One region of the Xanthobacter sp. ZOL 2024 genome, then DNA from elsewhere that is predicted to be linked to it. Evidence: predicted binding sites of a transcription regulator. Region 1 holds the regulator's gene; each other region holds the start of a gene.
What was found. Region 1 encodes LexA, which represses DNA repair genes until DNA is damaged. Its sites were predicted from a motif close to TGTTCNNNNTGTGTTCNG; they were not measured.
Positions count from the first base shown of each region.

Region 2: ssb (single-stranded DNA-binding protein) is a predicted target of LexA. The motif match lies at 1,937-1,954, and genes of this name have one in related genera.
Region 3: ACU4E7_RS12005 (YifB family Mg chelatase-like AAA ATPase) is a predicted target of LexA. The motif match lies at 2,104-2,121, and genes of this name have one in related genera.

Region 1 covers NZ_CM128808.1:3,919,208-3,924,106, reverse strand. Annotated here, with positions in the region: gene ACU4E7_RS18000 (ComEC/Rec2 family competence protein) at 1-1,287, shown strand, start outside; gene lexA (transcriptional repressor LexA) at 1,291-2,004, opposite strand; gene ACU4E7_RS17990 (molybdopterin molybdotransferase MoeA) at 2,174-3,388, opposite strand; gene moaC (cyclic pyranopterin monophosphate synthase MoaC) at 3,423-3,902, opposite strand; gene ACU4E7_RS17980 (DUF2147 domain-containing protein) at 4,010-4,432, opposite strand; gene trpC (indole-3-glycerol phosphate synthase TrpC) at 4,507-4,899, opposite strand, start outside.
Region 2 covers NZ_CM128808.1:3,399,507-3,404,405, forward strand. Annotated here, with positions in the region: gene uvrA (excinuclease ABC subunit UvrA) at 1-1,697, opposite strand, end outside; gene ACU4E7_RS15530 (hypothetical protein) at 1,738-1,896, opposite strand; gene ssb (single-stranded DNA-binding protein) at 2,191-2,742, shown strand; gene gyrA (DNA gyrase subunit A) at 3,164-4,899, shown strand, end outside.
Region 3 covers NZ_CM128808.1:2,611,498-2,616,396, forward strand. Annotated here, with positions in the region: gene ACU4E7_RS12000 (hypothetical protein) at 1-404, shown strand, start outside; gene ACU4E7_RS12005 (YifB family Mg chelatase-like AAA ATPase) at 511-2,043, opposite strand; gene ACU4E7_RS12010 (MFS transporter) at 2,247-3,512, shown strand; gene ACU4E7_RS12015 (class I SAM-dependent methyltransferase) at 3,580-4,362, shown strand; gene ACU4E7_RS12020 (polyhydroxyalkanoic acid system family protein) at 4,366-4,677, opposite strand; gene ACU4E7_RS12025 (PepSY domain-containing protein) at 4,702-4,899, opposite strand, start outside.

The sequences.
Region 1 (4,899 bases):
GTGCCCGGCCTGGCGCTGCGCTGGCCTATCAAGGGCACTGCCGCGCTGATGGCGCTGGTGGGCAGCGCCGGCTATCTCATCCTGTCCGGCAACGAGGTGCCGGCCCAGCGCTCGTTCGTGATGACGGCGCTGGTGCTCGGCGGCGTGCTGGTGGGGCGCCGCGCCCTCACCCTGCGCACCGTGGCGGTGGCCGCCCTGCTGGTGCTCGGGCTGACACCGGAAGCGGTGCTGGAACCGGGCACCCAGATGTCTTTCGCCGCCACTCTGGCGCTGGTTGCCGCCTATGAGCGGTTCCAGCCTCTGCGCGCCATGCCCCAGCCCGAAAGCCGGACCGGGCGCCTGGCCATGGCCCCGCTGGTGTTCCTCGCCGGCATCGCCGTCACCTCCCTGGTGGCCGGGCTCGCCAGCGGTCCCTATGGCGCCTACCACTTCCAGCGGGTGGCGCCCTATGGCCTGCTCGCCAACCTGCTGGCCATGCCCGCGGTTTCGCTCCTGGTCATGCCCTTCGGTCTCGTCGGCGTGCTGCTGATGCCGTTTGGCTGGGATCAACTGGCCTGGCCGGTGATGGGCAAGGGTATCGAGATCATGGTCGGGGTGTCCGACTGGATTGCCAGCCTGCCCGGCGCCGACGCCCGCTTCGATGGTGTCCGCACCGCTACGGTCGTCTGGTTCACCCTGGCGCTCCTCACGCTCTGCCTGCTCCGCGGCGTCTTGAGCCTCATCGCCGCGCCGCTGCTGGCGCTTGCGGTGGCCTCCAGCGGCCCGCCACCGCGACCGGATGTCCTGATCGCCACCAATGCCGCCACCGTCGCCGTGCGGGGACCGGACGGCCGCCTCGCCATCCTCGGCGCCAGCCGCGCCCGGCTGGTGGCGGAGCAATGGCTCGAGCGGGAAGGGGATCCGCGCACAGCCCGCGACCGCGACCTCGCCCGCTTCTACCGCTGTGATGGTCTGGGTTGCACCGCGCCGCTGCCACAGGGCGGCACAATCGCCGTTTCCACAACGCCGCAGAGCCTCGCAGCCGATTGCATGAACGCCCGCATCGTCGTCACCCGGGACACGCCGCCGGCCGGATGCCCGGCCCGCGTGCTGACGCCGGAGAGCCTCGCGGCCACCGGCACGCTGACCTTTCATGTGGAAGACGGGCAACTGCGCGAGGTGCCGACCCGCTCCCCGCAGTACGACCGGCCGTGGACGCGCACGGCGGTGCCCTTTCCAGATCCCTCCCGCGCGCCACAAACGCCTGCGCCCGCCGATCGCAGCGCCGACGACGCAGCAGAAGAATGAACGTCAGTAACGCCGCATCAAACCGATGAGCCGCCCCTGGATCCGCACCCGATCCGGACCGAAGATGCGTGTCTCATAGGCCGGGTTGGCGGCCTCCAGGGCAATGGAGGCGCCCTTTTTTCGCAGCCGCTTCAGGGTTGCTTCCTCGTCGTCCACCAGCGCCACCACGATGTCGCCGGTGTCGGCGGTGTCGCACTTGCGGATCAGCACCGTGTCGCCATCCAGGATGCCGGCTTCGATCATGCTGTCGCCGCGCACCTCCAAAGCGAAATGCTCGCCGGTGCCCAGCATCTCCGGTGGCACGTTCAAAGTGGCGTTGCGGCTCTGGATGGCGGAAATGGGCGTGCCGGCCGCGATCCGGCCCATGACGGGGACGGCGACGGTCTGCCCCGCCTCCTCCTCGTCTTCCACCGTCGGGCGCACCTTGCCCAGGCTGCCTTCGATCACCGCAGGGGAGAAGCCGCGATTGGCGCCACGGGGCACGGTGAGGCCTGGGGCGACACTGTCCGGCAACCGCACCACCTCCAGCGCCCGCGCGCGATTGGGCAGGCGACGGATGAAGCCCCGCTCCTCAAGGGCGGTGATGAGCCGATGGATGCCAGACTTCGACCGCAGGTCGAGCGCATCCTTCATCTCGTCGAAGGAGGGCGGAACGCCAGTTTCCTTCAATCGTTCATGAATGAAGCGAAGCAGGTCATATTGCTTCCGCGTCAGCATCTCGCGCCCCCAATTACGGTGCGGTCTGCTGCAGGAGCGCGCACCCGTTCCAGCCCGGACGGGGCACGCCATGTTCTGCAGCCGAGCCGCAACCCGCGAAACAAATCATGAACAGTTTTCTATCTGTTCCTTTTGTGTTCCGCAAGGGTGAAGATCCGATTAAAGCGGCCTAATCCTCGAAAGGAATGATCTCACAGGGGTCGCCCGCCTGCCCGGCGGGGGCGAAAGGGGGGCGCACCAGGAGGCAATCCGCCGCCGAGAGAACGCTGAGCATGGCGCTGTCCTGCGAGGCGAAGGGCGTCACCCGCACCGAGCCATCCGGATCGTGCGCCATCCGCGCGCGCATGAAGTCGCGGCGCATGTCGTTGGCCGGCACCGCCACCGCCAGCCGGGCAGGAGCGGTTGCGGCAGCGGCCGCGCTGTCACCCTGCATGGCCCGCACCAGGGGTTCCAGGAACAGCAACGCGCAGACGTGGGAGGAAACCGGGTTGCCCGGCAGGCCCAGGCACCGCACGCCCTCGCGGCTGCCGAACATGAGTGGCTTGCCCGGGCGCAGGGCGATCTTGTGCACGAAGAGTTCCACCCCTTCCGCACGCAGCGCCGGCGCCATCAGATCGTGATCTCCCACCGAAGCACCGCCGGACGACACCAGAAGATCAAAGGCGCCGCCCAGGGCGCCGGCCACCACCGCGCGGATGGCCTCCAGGTCGTCGCCCACCAGCCCAAGGTCGGTCACCTCCGCGCCAGCGCGCCGGGCCAGGGCCGCGAGGCCGAATGCGTTCGACACCACCACCTCGCTGAGCGCACCGGTAGCATGGCCGGGCAGCACCAGCTCATCGCCGGTCTGAATCAGCGCCACACGCGGACGCCGCGCCACCGGCACGGTGGCGTGGTTCATGGCTGCTGCCAGCATCACGTCACGCCCGGTGAGGCGCCGGCCGGCGCTGAGGCCCGCCCGCCCTTCGGTAAAATCGCAGCCGCGCTTGCGCACGTTGCGCAGCGCCGCTGTCGGTGCCGTGGTGGTCACCGCATCGCCATCACGCGCCGTATTCTCCTGAATCACCACCGTATCGGCACCCTCGGGCACCACCGCGCCGGTGAAGATGCGCACCGCCTGGCCCGGTCCCACCGTGCCCGCGAAGGGCCGGCCGGCGGCCGATTCGCCGATGACGGTGAGGCGGGCGGGGGTCTCGGCGATGTCGGTGCCCCGTACGGCATAGCCATCCATGGCCGACATGTCCGCCGGCGGCTGGGACCGGCGCGCCACAAGGTCGTCGGCGAGCACACGGCCCACCGCCTGGCCCACGGGCACATTTTCTATTCCCAGCAGCGCCGCTGATGCGGTGACGCGGCTCAACGCCTCTTCAACGCTCATCAGGGCCATGATTTTCAATCCTTCTTTTGCCGCCCATGCGCGTTCAGGCGCCGGCCTGCCACAGGCCGCTGCGGCCGCCGGACTTCTCCAGCAGGCGGATGCCGTCGATGCGCATGCCGCGATCCACCGCCTTGGCCATGTCGTAAACGGTGAGGCAGGCCACCGACACGGCGGTGAGCGCCTCCATCTCCACCCCGGTCTGGCCTGCGGTCTTGACCCGCGCGGTCACCCTCAGGCCGGGCAACGCGGCATCCGCCTCCAGCGCCACCTCCACCTTGGAGAGCATCAGCGGATGGCACAGGGGAATGAGATCGGACGTGCGCTTGGCCGCCATGATGCCGGCGATGCGCGAGACGCCGAGGACATCGCCCTTCTTGGCATTGCCGGACAAGATGAGCTCGAGGGTCGCCGCCGCCATCACCACGTGGCCTTCTGCCACCGCCTCGCGGGAGGTGATGGATTTCTCCGACACATCCACCATGCGCGCGGCGCCGTGCTCGTCGAGATGGGTGAGGCTCGCCATGGGAGTGAGGGCTCGCGGGAGGGAATCGTTATATGCAGCCGGGAAGATGGCCCCCCCGGCGCATCCTGTCCACCGCCCCGTGCGCGGCCGAACCGCGCCCATCAGCCTCAGCGCAGCCGCGTCCAGGTCTGCGTCTTGCACAGGGGCGCGATCACACAGCCCCGCAGTTTCAAGCGGTTGTCGCCATCGAGCACGATGCTGCCCGAATAGGTCTTGCCGTCATCCGCATTATAGATGGACCCGCCGGTCCACTCCGATGGCCCGCCGGTGAAGCCGGTGAGAATGGTGAGGCCTTTCAGCGCCCGCCCGCGCAGCCCGGCATTCTGGTTGTGAACATCCTTCAGCGCCGGATCGGCCTTCAACCCCTCCGACGACACCAGCCGCCCGCACAACGCGTTACCGCAATGGGTGATTTCCACCTGTCCACCGCGGGTCGGCGTCTGCCACAGGCCGGTCGGATCCGCCGCCAGCGCCGGCGTGCTCAAGAGACCGAGCACCACCGCGAACGAAAGGGAACGCACGCGCATCATCTTCCTCCCAATGTGGGCCGGCCTCTTCTGGGCCGGTCCAGGCATTAAGGCGGAAACTGACGTATACGGCAAGCCTAGGACGCAAGCAGCCGTGAGGTGGCGCAAGCGACATCATCCTGGCGCATGAGGCTTTCGCCCACCAGGATGGAGTGAATGCCCACGCCCGCCAGCCGGGCCACGTCCGCCGGGGTGAAGATGCCGCTCTCGCCGATGATGATGCGGTCGTCCGGCACCCGCGGCGCCAGGCGCTCGCAGGTGGCAAGGCTGGTCTCGAAGGTGCGCAGATCGCGATTGTTGATGCCGATCAGCCGGCAGGGCAGGGCGAGGGCGCGGTCGAGCTCGCTATCGTCGTGCACCTCCACGATGGCATCCATGCCATATGCCGCCGCCGCCGCCGCGAGATCGGCGGCGAGGGCGTCATCCACCCCGGCCATGATGATGAGGATGCAGTCGGCCCCCCAGGCCCG
Region 2 (4,899 bases), 520 kb from region 1:
CGCAGGTGCTTCAGCGTCTCCAGCAGGCGGGTGTTGTCGCGCTGGTGCAGGCCGATGGAAGGCTCGTCCAGCACGTAGAGCACGCCGGTGAGGCCGGAGCCGATCTGCGAGGCGAGGCGGATGCGCTGGCTCTCGCCGCCGGACAGGGTGCCGGAGGAGCGGGCGAGGGTGAGGTATTCCAGTCCCACGTCCAGCAGGAACCGCAGGCGCTCGCGGATTTCCTTGAGGATACGGCCGGCAATCTCATTCTGCTTGGCGGTGAGTTCGGCGGGCAGCGCCTCGAACCACTGCGCCGCCGCCTTCACCGACAATGCGGCGGCTTCGCCGATGTGCCGGCCGGCCACCTTCACCGCCAGCGCCTCCGGCTTCAGGCGGTAGCCGCCGCAGGCCTGGCACGGCACGGTGGAGAAATATTTGGAGATCTCTTCCCGCGCCCAGTCGCTGTCGGTCTCCTTCCACCGTCGGTCGAGGTTACGCACCACCCCTTCAAAGGACTTCTCGGTCTCGTAGGCGCGCATGCCGTCATTGTAGGCGAAGGTGATCTTTTCGCCCTCCGAACCATAGAGCAGCACCTGCTGCGCCTTTTCAGGCAGGTCGCACCACGGCACCGAGAGGGCGAAGTGATAGTGCTTGGCTAGCGCATCGAGGGTCTGGCCATAATAGGGCGAGGTGGACTTGGCCCAGGGGGCGATGGCGCCCTGCTTCAAGGAGCGCATCTTGTCCGGCACCACCAGGTCGGGGTCGATGGTCTGCTCGACGCCCAGGCCGTCACACGCCGGGCAGGCGCCCACGGGATTGTTGAAGGAGAACAGCCGCGGCTCGATCTCGGGAATGGTGAAGCCGGAGACCGGGCAGGCGAATTTCTCCGAGAACAGGATGCGGCGCGGCGCGCCGGTCTCGTCCTTCTCGTCGGCGAACTCAGCAATGGCGATGCCGTCGGCCAGGCCCAAGGCGGTCTCGAAGCTGTCGGCCAGGCGCTGGGCGAGATCGGGCCGCACGACGATGCGGTCCACCACCACGTCGATGTCGTGCTTGAATTTCTTGTCGAGGGCGGGGGCGTCGGCGATCTCGTAGAAGGTGCCGTCGACCTTTACCCGCTGAAAGCCCTTCTTCATCCACTCGGCGAGTTCCTTGCGATACTCGCCCTTTCGCCCGCGCACCACTGGGGCGAGGATGAACAGCCGCGCACCCTCGGGCAGGGCGAGGGTGCGGTCCACCATCTGCGAGACGGTCTGGCTCTCGATGGGCAGGCCCGTGGCCGGCGAGTAGGGCACGCCGGTGCGCGCCCACAACAGGCGCATGTAATCGTAGATCTCGGTCACCGTGCCCACGGTGGAGCGCGGGTTCTTGGAGGTGGTCTTCTGCTCGATGGAGATGGCGGGCGAGAGGCCGTCGATCTGGTCCACGTCCGGCTTCTGCATCATCTCCAGGAACTGGCGTGCATAGGCCGAGAGGCTCTCCACGTAGCGGCGCTGGCCCTCTGCATAGATGGTGTCGAAGGCGAGCGAGCTCTTGCCGGAGCCCGACAGGCCGGTGAACACCACCAGTGCGTCCCGCGGCACCTCGAGATCCACATTCTTCAGATTGTGTTCGCGGGCGCCGCGAATGGAGAGGGTCCGGGCGTCCCGCCGCGGTGCATCGGGGGTGGGCGTTGCGAGCGCGGGCAAGGTCCGCGAGGAGGAGGCGCGATCCGACATGAATTCCAGCCACGCGCGGCCAGGAGCCAGCGCGAGATGATCAGGGCAGGGGGAAGGCCGCCGCGCGTGCCGGGCACGCGCCTGCAGCGGTGACGAGAACAGCGAAAAGACGAACAGAACCACCGGCATTCCTGCCGCCGCTCACCCCATCGCCCGGCGTGACGATGGCAGCAAACAGCCAAGCTGCGTGGTCGCTCATGGTCATGCTCCAAATGTAGCGACGTGCGTGCGATGCGGTAGAGAACATAATAAGAACTTTGGTGCCGTGCGAGTCAAAAATTCGGGCACGCCGGGAAAAACACGCTTGTCGCGGTCATGGGGAGGAGATAGAACGGATGTAGAACATTTGGCGGGGCTTGGTGGTGTCCGGCAGCTGTGGAGTGCCTCTTTGCAGTGGACAACGCGGCGGGGCGCTCGCATGTGGCGTCGGGCCGGCTAGGGTGCGCGGCGAATGGGCGCCGCTCCGGTGGGCGCATGGAGAAGGAGGCGGGCGATGGCCGGCAGCGTCAACAAGGTGATCCTGATCGGCAATCTCGGCCGTGATCCGGAAGTGCGCACGTTCCAAAGCGGTGGGCGTGTCTGCAACCTGCGCATCGCCACCTCCGAGAGCTGGCGCGACAAGGCCACCGGCGAGCGCAAGGATCGCACCGAATGGCATGCGGTGACCATCTACAGCGAGAATCTGGTCAATGTGGCCGAGCGGTTCCTGAAGAAGGGCTCCAAGGTCTATATCGAGGGGCAGCTCGAGACCCGCAAATATGAGAAGGATGGGCGGGACGTCTACACCACCGAGGTGGTGCTGCGGCCGTTCCGCGGTGAGCTTACCCTGCTCGATGGCCGCTCCGGCGGCGAGAGCTCCGAGGACTACAGCGGCGGCTCCGATTTCGGCGCGCAGAGCCCCATGGGTGGGGGCAGTGGCGGGTTCGGTGGCGGCGGCTACGGCGGGGGTGGTGGCCGGCGTTCGGGTCCGTCCGGCGGTGGCGCGGCGGGCTCGTCCGGCGGTGGGCGTCCTTCCAATGATCTCGACGACGAAATCCCCTTCTGAGAACGGCTCCGGCGCTTCGTGTCGGGTGTTTGAGTGACGGCGGACATTCGTGTCCGCCGGACGAGTGTGTCGCGGGTCGGCGGGTGCGTCTGCTGACGGGCAACGACGGTGGCTGCGGGTGCCTTCGAGGGTGGTGCGCCGGGGCTCCGAGTGGTGAGGTCGCGGGTGCAGCGACTGGCGCGGCAGGTGCTTGTGGTGGTCTGAGGGGTGCCGTGAGCGCCTTGCGCGGGTCGCGATTGGATGCGCGGACGAGGGCCTGTGACGCAAAACGGACAAGATGTCTGCGCGAGGGTCGGGCTGATCCTCATAACATATTGAAATACAACGTTAAAAAATAATCCTTGCGCTGGGGTTTCGCTGGCGTCCGGAGGGTGAATCGGCTACAAGTCAACAACTCCAATCGCCATGAAGGTGTTGACTTTTGGCCGAGCCCGAGACGCCGAAGTCCGGAGGCGAGCCGCCCTCGGACATCACGCCAGTTTCCATCACCGAGGAGCTGTCGCGCTCCTATCTTGACTATGCGATGAGCGTCATTGTCGCTCGCGCGTTGCCGGACGTGCGCGACGGCCTGAAGCCGGTGCATCGCCGCATCCTGTTTTCCATGTCGGAGAACGGCTACGAGTGGAATAAGTCCTACCGCAAGTCGGCGCGCGTGGTGGGCGATGTCATCGGTAAATACCACCCCCACGGTGATCAGTCGGTCTATGACGCGTTGGTGCGCATGGCCCAGGACTTCGCCATGCGGGTGCCGCTGGTGGATGGCCAGGGCAATTTCGGTTCGGTGGACGGCGATGCTCCGGCCGCCATGCGCTACACCGAGGTGCGGCTCGAAAAAGTCACCAATGCGCTGCTCGACGATCTCGACAAGGAGACCGTCGACTTTCAGGAAAACTACGACAGCAGCGAGCACGAGCCGAGCGTTCTGCCGGCCAAGTTCCCGAATCTGTTGGTCAATGGTGCCGGCGGCATCGCTGTCGGCATGGCCACCAACATCCCGCCCCATAATCTGGGCGAGGTGATCGACGCGACGATCGCCCTGATCGACGATCCGGCGCTGACGCCGGAGGCGCTGCTGGATATCCTGCCGGGCCCCGATTTCCCCACCGGTGCGCTCATTCTGGGTCGCAGCGGCATCCGCCAGGCCTATCTCACCGGGCGTGGCTCAATCCTGATGCGTGCCAAGGTGGCCATCGAGAGCCTGCGCAAGGATCGCGAAGCGCTCATCGTCACCGAGATTCCCTATCAGGTGAACAAGGCGACCATGATCGAGAAGATCGCCGAACTGGTGCGCGATAAGCGCATCGAAGGCATCTCCGAGATCCGCGACGAGAGCGATCGCGACGGCCTGCGGGTGGTGATCGAGGTCAAGCGCGACGCCCAGGCGGACGTGGTGCTCAACAACCTCTACCGCCAGACCCTGCTGCAGACGTCGTTCGGCGTGAACATGGTGGCGCTGTCGGGTGGCAAGCCCGGGGTGCTGGCGCTGCACGACATTCTGACGGCGTTCGTGGCCTTCCGCGAGGAAGTGGTCAGCCGCCGCACCAAGTTCCTGCTGCGCAAGGCGCGCGATCGCGCCCATGTGTTGGTGGGCCTCGCCATCGCGGTCGCCAATATCGACGAGGTCATCCGCCTCATCCGTACCGCGCCGGACCCGTCGAGCGCCCGTGACTCGCTCATGGGTCGCGACTGGCCGGCCAAGGACATGGCACCCCTGATCGCGCTGATCGCCGATCCCCGCCACAAGCTCAATGCGGACGGCACCTATCGGCTATCATTGGAGCAGGCCCGCGCCATCCTCGATCTGCGCCTGCAACGGCTCACGGCGCTGGGCCGCGACGAGATCGCCGACGAGTTGGACAAGCTGGCGGCCGAGATCGCCGACTATCTGGACATCCTCGCCAGCCGGCCGCGTATGCGCGGCATCATTCGCGACGAGCTGCTCGCCATCAAGGCGGAGTTCGACAACCCGCGCCGCACCGAGATCATCGAGAATTTCGGCGATCTCGATGACGAGGATCTGATCCAGCGCGAGGAGATGGTGGTTACCGTTTCCCACGCCGGCTACATCAAGCGCGTGCCGCTCTCCACCTATCGGGCGCAGCGGCGCGGCGGCAAGGGCCGCTCCGGCATGCAGACGCGCGACGAAGATTTCGTCAC
Region 3 (4,899 bases), 1.3 Mb from region 1:
AACTGCCCAATGGCCGGCGCTGGGCGGTGATCGCGCCGCTGATCGTCGGGGACCTGAGCGCCTTCCAGAACGGCCAGCGTCTGCTCATCCGCGTGGTGCCCGGCGTGGTCACTGGCCTTGGCAAGGCCCGCCAGGGCACGCCCGGCGAGGTTCTGAGCGAGGTGGCCATCAACGACGGCCTGCCGGGCTGGCCGGAAGGCTTCGGCGTGCGTGCGGTGACGCTGACCACCATCTTCGTGGACGTGAACAAGCAGGCCGGCACCGTGACCTTCGAGGGGCCGGAAGGCGGCGTGCGGACCATGCGCGCGGTGGACCCCAAGGTTCTGGCGGATCTGCAGCAGGTGGAGCCGGGCGACCTGTCCCAGATCAGCTATCTGGAAGGCATCGCCATCAACGCCGAGTGAGCGGGCGCACCCGCTCAGCCGTGTCATCCCTGCCTCCGGCGCACGCTCGGCGCCCGGAGGCAGCGGAGGTCTGCGGGGGGTGCCCGACGCCTCCAGGGCGCCCGCACTATGCAGCGGCGCGCGGGCGTTCAGCCGCCGCGCGATAGGCGAGGGCCTCCGCCAGATGGCGGCGCCCCACGCCATCGGCGCCGTCGAGATCGGCCAGGGTGCGGGCCACCTTCAGCACGCGGTGATAGCCGCGGGCGGTGAGGCGCATGGCATCGGCGGCGTCGCGCAGCAGGGTCGCCCCCGCGGCGTCGGGCGTCGCCACCTCTTCCAGCAGGGGGCCGGAGGCCTCCGCATTGGTGCGCACGTCCGGCCGACCCAAAGCGATGTAGCGCTCGCGCTGGATCTCCCGGGCCATGGCCACCCGCGCCCCCACCTCCCGCGAGCCTTCGGTGGGGGTGGGCAGCACCAGGTCGGAGGCGCTCACCGCCGGCACCTCCAGATGAAGGTCGATGCGGTCGAGGAAGGGGCCGGACAGGCGGGCCTGATATTCATCGGCGCAGCGCGGGCCCCGCTTGCAGGTGTAGCCCGGTTCCCCCGCCCGCCCGCAGCGGCACGGGTTCATGGCGGCGATCAGCTGGAAGCGGGCCGGATAGGTCACCCGATGGTTGGCGCGGGCGATGAGCACTTCGCCGCTCTCCAGCGGCTGGCGCAGGGAATCGAGCACCTGGGGCGAGAATTCCGGCAGTTCGTCGAGGAACAGCACGCCGTTGTGGGCCAGCGAGACCTCCCCCGGCCGCGCCTTGGCGCCGCCGCCCACCATGGCGGCCATGCTGGCGGAGTGATGGGGCGCGCGGAACGGCCGCCGGCTCACCAGCGCCCCGTCGTCGATGGCGCCCGCCACCGAGGCGATCATGGAAACATCCAGCATCTCCGCCGGTGACAAGGCTGGCAGGATGGAGGGCAGACGCTGGGCCAGCATGGATTTGCCGGCGCCCGGCGGGCCGATGAACAGGAGATTGTGTCCACCGGCCGCGGCCACCTCCAGCGCCCGCTTGGCGGTCTCCTGACCCTTCACGTCCCTGAGGTCGAGGGCGATGGCCCCGCTCTCCTTCATGCGCGGCTCGGGGCGGGTCATCAGCTGTCGTCCGCTCATATGGTTGGCAAGCTGGATCAGGGAGTCGGGGGCCAGGATCTCCATCTCGGGGCTGGCCCAGGCGGCCTCGGCGCCGCAGGGCGCGGGGCAGATGAGGCCATGGCCACGGGCGTTGGCGCCGATGGCGGCGGGCAGCACCCCCGCCACCGCGGCGATGGTGCCATCGAGGGCAAGCTCCCCCACCACCGTGAAGCCCAGCAGCGCATCGGCCGGAATGGCGCCGATGGCGGCCATCAGCCCCAAGGCGATGGGCAGGTCATAATGGGAGCCTTCCTTGGGCAGGTCGGCGGGGGCGAGGTTGATGGTGATGCGCCGCGCCGGCAGCGCGAGCCCTGAGGCGATCAGGGCCGCGCGCACCCGTTCCCGGGCCTCGCTCACCGCCTTGTCGGGCAGGCCGACGATGGTGAAGGCAGGCAGGCCGGAGGCCACGTGCACCTGCACATCCACCGGGCGCGCCTCCACCCCCGCGAACGCCACCGTCGCCACCCGCTGGATCACCGCTGGCCCCCTGTTCAGCCGTGGATTGCAAAAAGCCTAGCCGAGGGTCCCGTTGCGCGCAAGAACGAAATGGGAACGTTGGCGTCCCCCCGCCGCACCGGCGTGGCCGTCGCCGATATTCGGCAATTGGCGCTTGAAGCCGCCGCGGCGGGCTGCCAGACCTGGAGGCGACCTGGAGGCGCGCGGGACGAGGAGGGCGGACAATGGCGGCGACGCGGTTCCGGTTCGTGGTGGTGCTGTTGCTGTTCGCCATCACGGTGGTGAACTATATCGACCGGGCGGCCATCGCCTATGCCATTCCGCTGATGGAGCAATCCCTCGGCCTGTCGAAGTTCGATGCCGGCACCATCCTCGGCGCCTTCGGCCTCGGCTATGCCATCACCACCCTGCTCAGCGGCTTTGCCGTAGACCGCTGGGGCGCGCGCATCGTGCTGGCGGTGGCGGCGGTGCTGTGGAGCCTCTCCATCGGCCTCACGGGGGCGGCCACCGGCTTTGCCGCCCTTTATGCGGCACGGGTGCTGCTGGGGGTGGCCGAGGGGCCGAACTTTCCCGCCCTCACCGGCGCGGTGAGCCGCTGGCTGCCGCCCCAGGAGCAGGCGCGCGCGCTGGCTTATGCGCTGGTCTCGGTACCGTTGGCGCTGGCCATCGGCGGGCCCATCGTCACGCAGCTGCTGGCGGTGCTCGACTGGCGCTGGACCTTCGGCGTGCTGTTCCTCATCTCGGTGGCCTGGGTGCCGCTCTGGGTGATGCTGTTCCGCAATGATCCGGCCCAGTCGCGCCATGTGAATGCGGAGGAACTGGCCCGCATCCGCGCCGGCGCGCCGGCGGCCCCTGCCGGCCATGCGGGCGGGGGCGGGGTGGTGCGGGTGCTGCTCACCAATCCGACCCTGGTGGTGAATTACTGGGCCTTCTTCGTGTTCGGCTATTTCCTGTTCTTCTTCATGACCTGGCTGCCGAGCTACCTGCACCAGGCCTATGGGCTGGATCTCACCACCGTGGGCGCCTTCACCGTACTGCCGTGGCTGGCGGCGGCGGTGGTGCTGTGGGCGCTGGGCCATTGGTCCGATCACCTGTTGAAGACGACGGGGCGGCTGCGGGTGGCGCGCTCCTACCTCATTGCCGGCACCCAGTTCATCGCCGCGCTGGCGGTGCTGCCGGTGGCGTTCGGGGTGAGCCTGCCGGTGGCGGTGGCCTGCATCACCGTGGCGGTGGCGGCCTCCATGGGGGCCAACGCGGCCTATTATGCGGTGAATGTGGATATCGTGCCGCAGCGGGCGGCCACCGCCCTCGGCATCATGGATTTCGGCTTCGCGCTGGCCGGCTTCCTGGCGCCGGCGCTCACCGGCTGGGTGCTGCATCTGCGCGGCTCGTTCGCCGACGGCTTCCTGCTGATGGCGGCGCTGGGGGCCTCCTCGGTGGTGCTGGTGCTTCTCTTCCACCATCCCGACCGCGATCGCGCCGCGTCCTGACCGATCGTGATCTTGCTCCGCGCCGGTGGATCTGCCACCCAGGGGCACGAACCACAGGGAGGACGCCATGACCGCCGAAGCCAAACGCAGCGTCAACGTGCAGGATCTGGTGGCGCAGCAGTTCGGGCCGCAGGCCGCGGCTTATGTGGCGAGCGCCGTGCACGCCCAGGGTGCTGATCTCGAGGCCTTCGCCGCGCTGATGCAGCGCGAGCAGCCGGCCCGCCTGCTGGATCTGGGCTGCGGCGGCGGCCATGTGAGCTTCACCGCCGCGCCTTTCGCGGGCGAGGTGGTGGCCTATGACCTGTCCGACGCCATGCTGGCGGCGGTGCGGGGCGAGGCCGCGCGGCGGGGCCTTGCCAACATCACCACCACCCAGGGTGTGGCCGAGAGCCTGCCGTTTCCCGATGCCGCCTTCGATGCCGTGGCCTCGCGCTACAGCGCCCACCATTGGCGCAGCCTGGAGGCGGGCCTCGCCGAGGCGCGGCGGGTGCTGAAAGAGGGCGGACGGGCGGTGTTCATGGATGTGATGGCGCCGGACTGGCCAGCGGCCGACAGCTTTCTGCAGACCGTCGAATTGCTGCGTGATCCCTCCCACGGCCGGGATTTCTCCCGGGCTGAATGGGAGCAGCGCCTGCGGGCGGCCGGCTTCGCGCTGGAGGCGGTGACGCCGCGGCGGCTCCGGCTGGAGTTTGCCTCCTGGGTGGCGCGCATCCGCACGCCGGAGCTTTATGTGTCGGCCATCCGCGCCCTGCAGCAGGGGGCGAGCGCGGATGTGGCCCGGCATTTCGAGATCGAGCCCGACGGCACCTTCACCTTCGACACGCTGACGGTGGTGGCGCAGGCCGCCTGAGCCCTATTTCTTCTCCAGCAGCAGCTGACCTTCCTTGTGGATCAGGGCTTTGGCCTTCTGCGCCATGAGGTTCAGCAGGAACGGCAGTTCCACCGACAGGTGCACCGCCTCTTCCGCCACATCGAGGGTGCCGGCGGCCTTCTGGCCCAGAACGACGATCTGGAACTCCAGATGGTCGCCGGTCCAGGTCTCCTCCACCAAAGTGACGTGGCGGGCGAAGCGGGTGCGCACGGTGGAGAGCCCCGCCTGCAGGCGGCGGGTCGCCTCGGCGCGGCCGAGGCGGTGGGGCACCGAGGCGGTGAAAGGCTGGGCCATTCAAGTCTCCGCGGAGCTGGTGGGTCAGTCCGGCTTGCTGTGGCGGATGGCGCCGGTCATGGGGTCGATGTCGGCCTCGGTGCGGGCGCCGGCGCGGTCGGTGAGCTCCACCTCATAGCCGGTGGCCTCCGCCTCGATCTTGCGCACCATATAGCCCTGGCCCTCCAGATGGCGGGCGATCTGCGCCACCGTCAGCCACTGGTCGGGCAGGGGGCCGGCGCG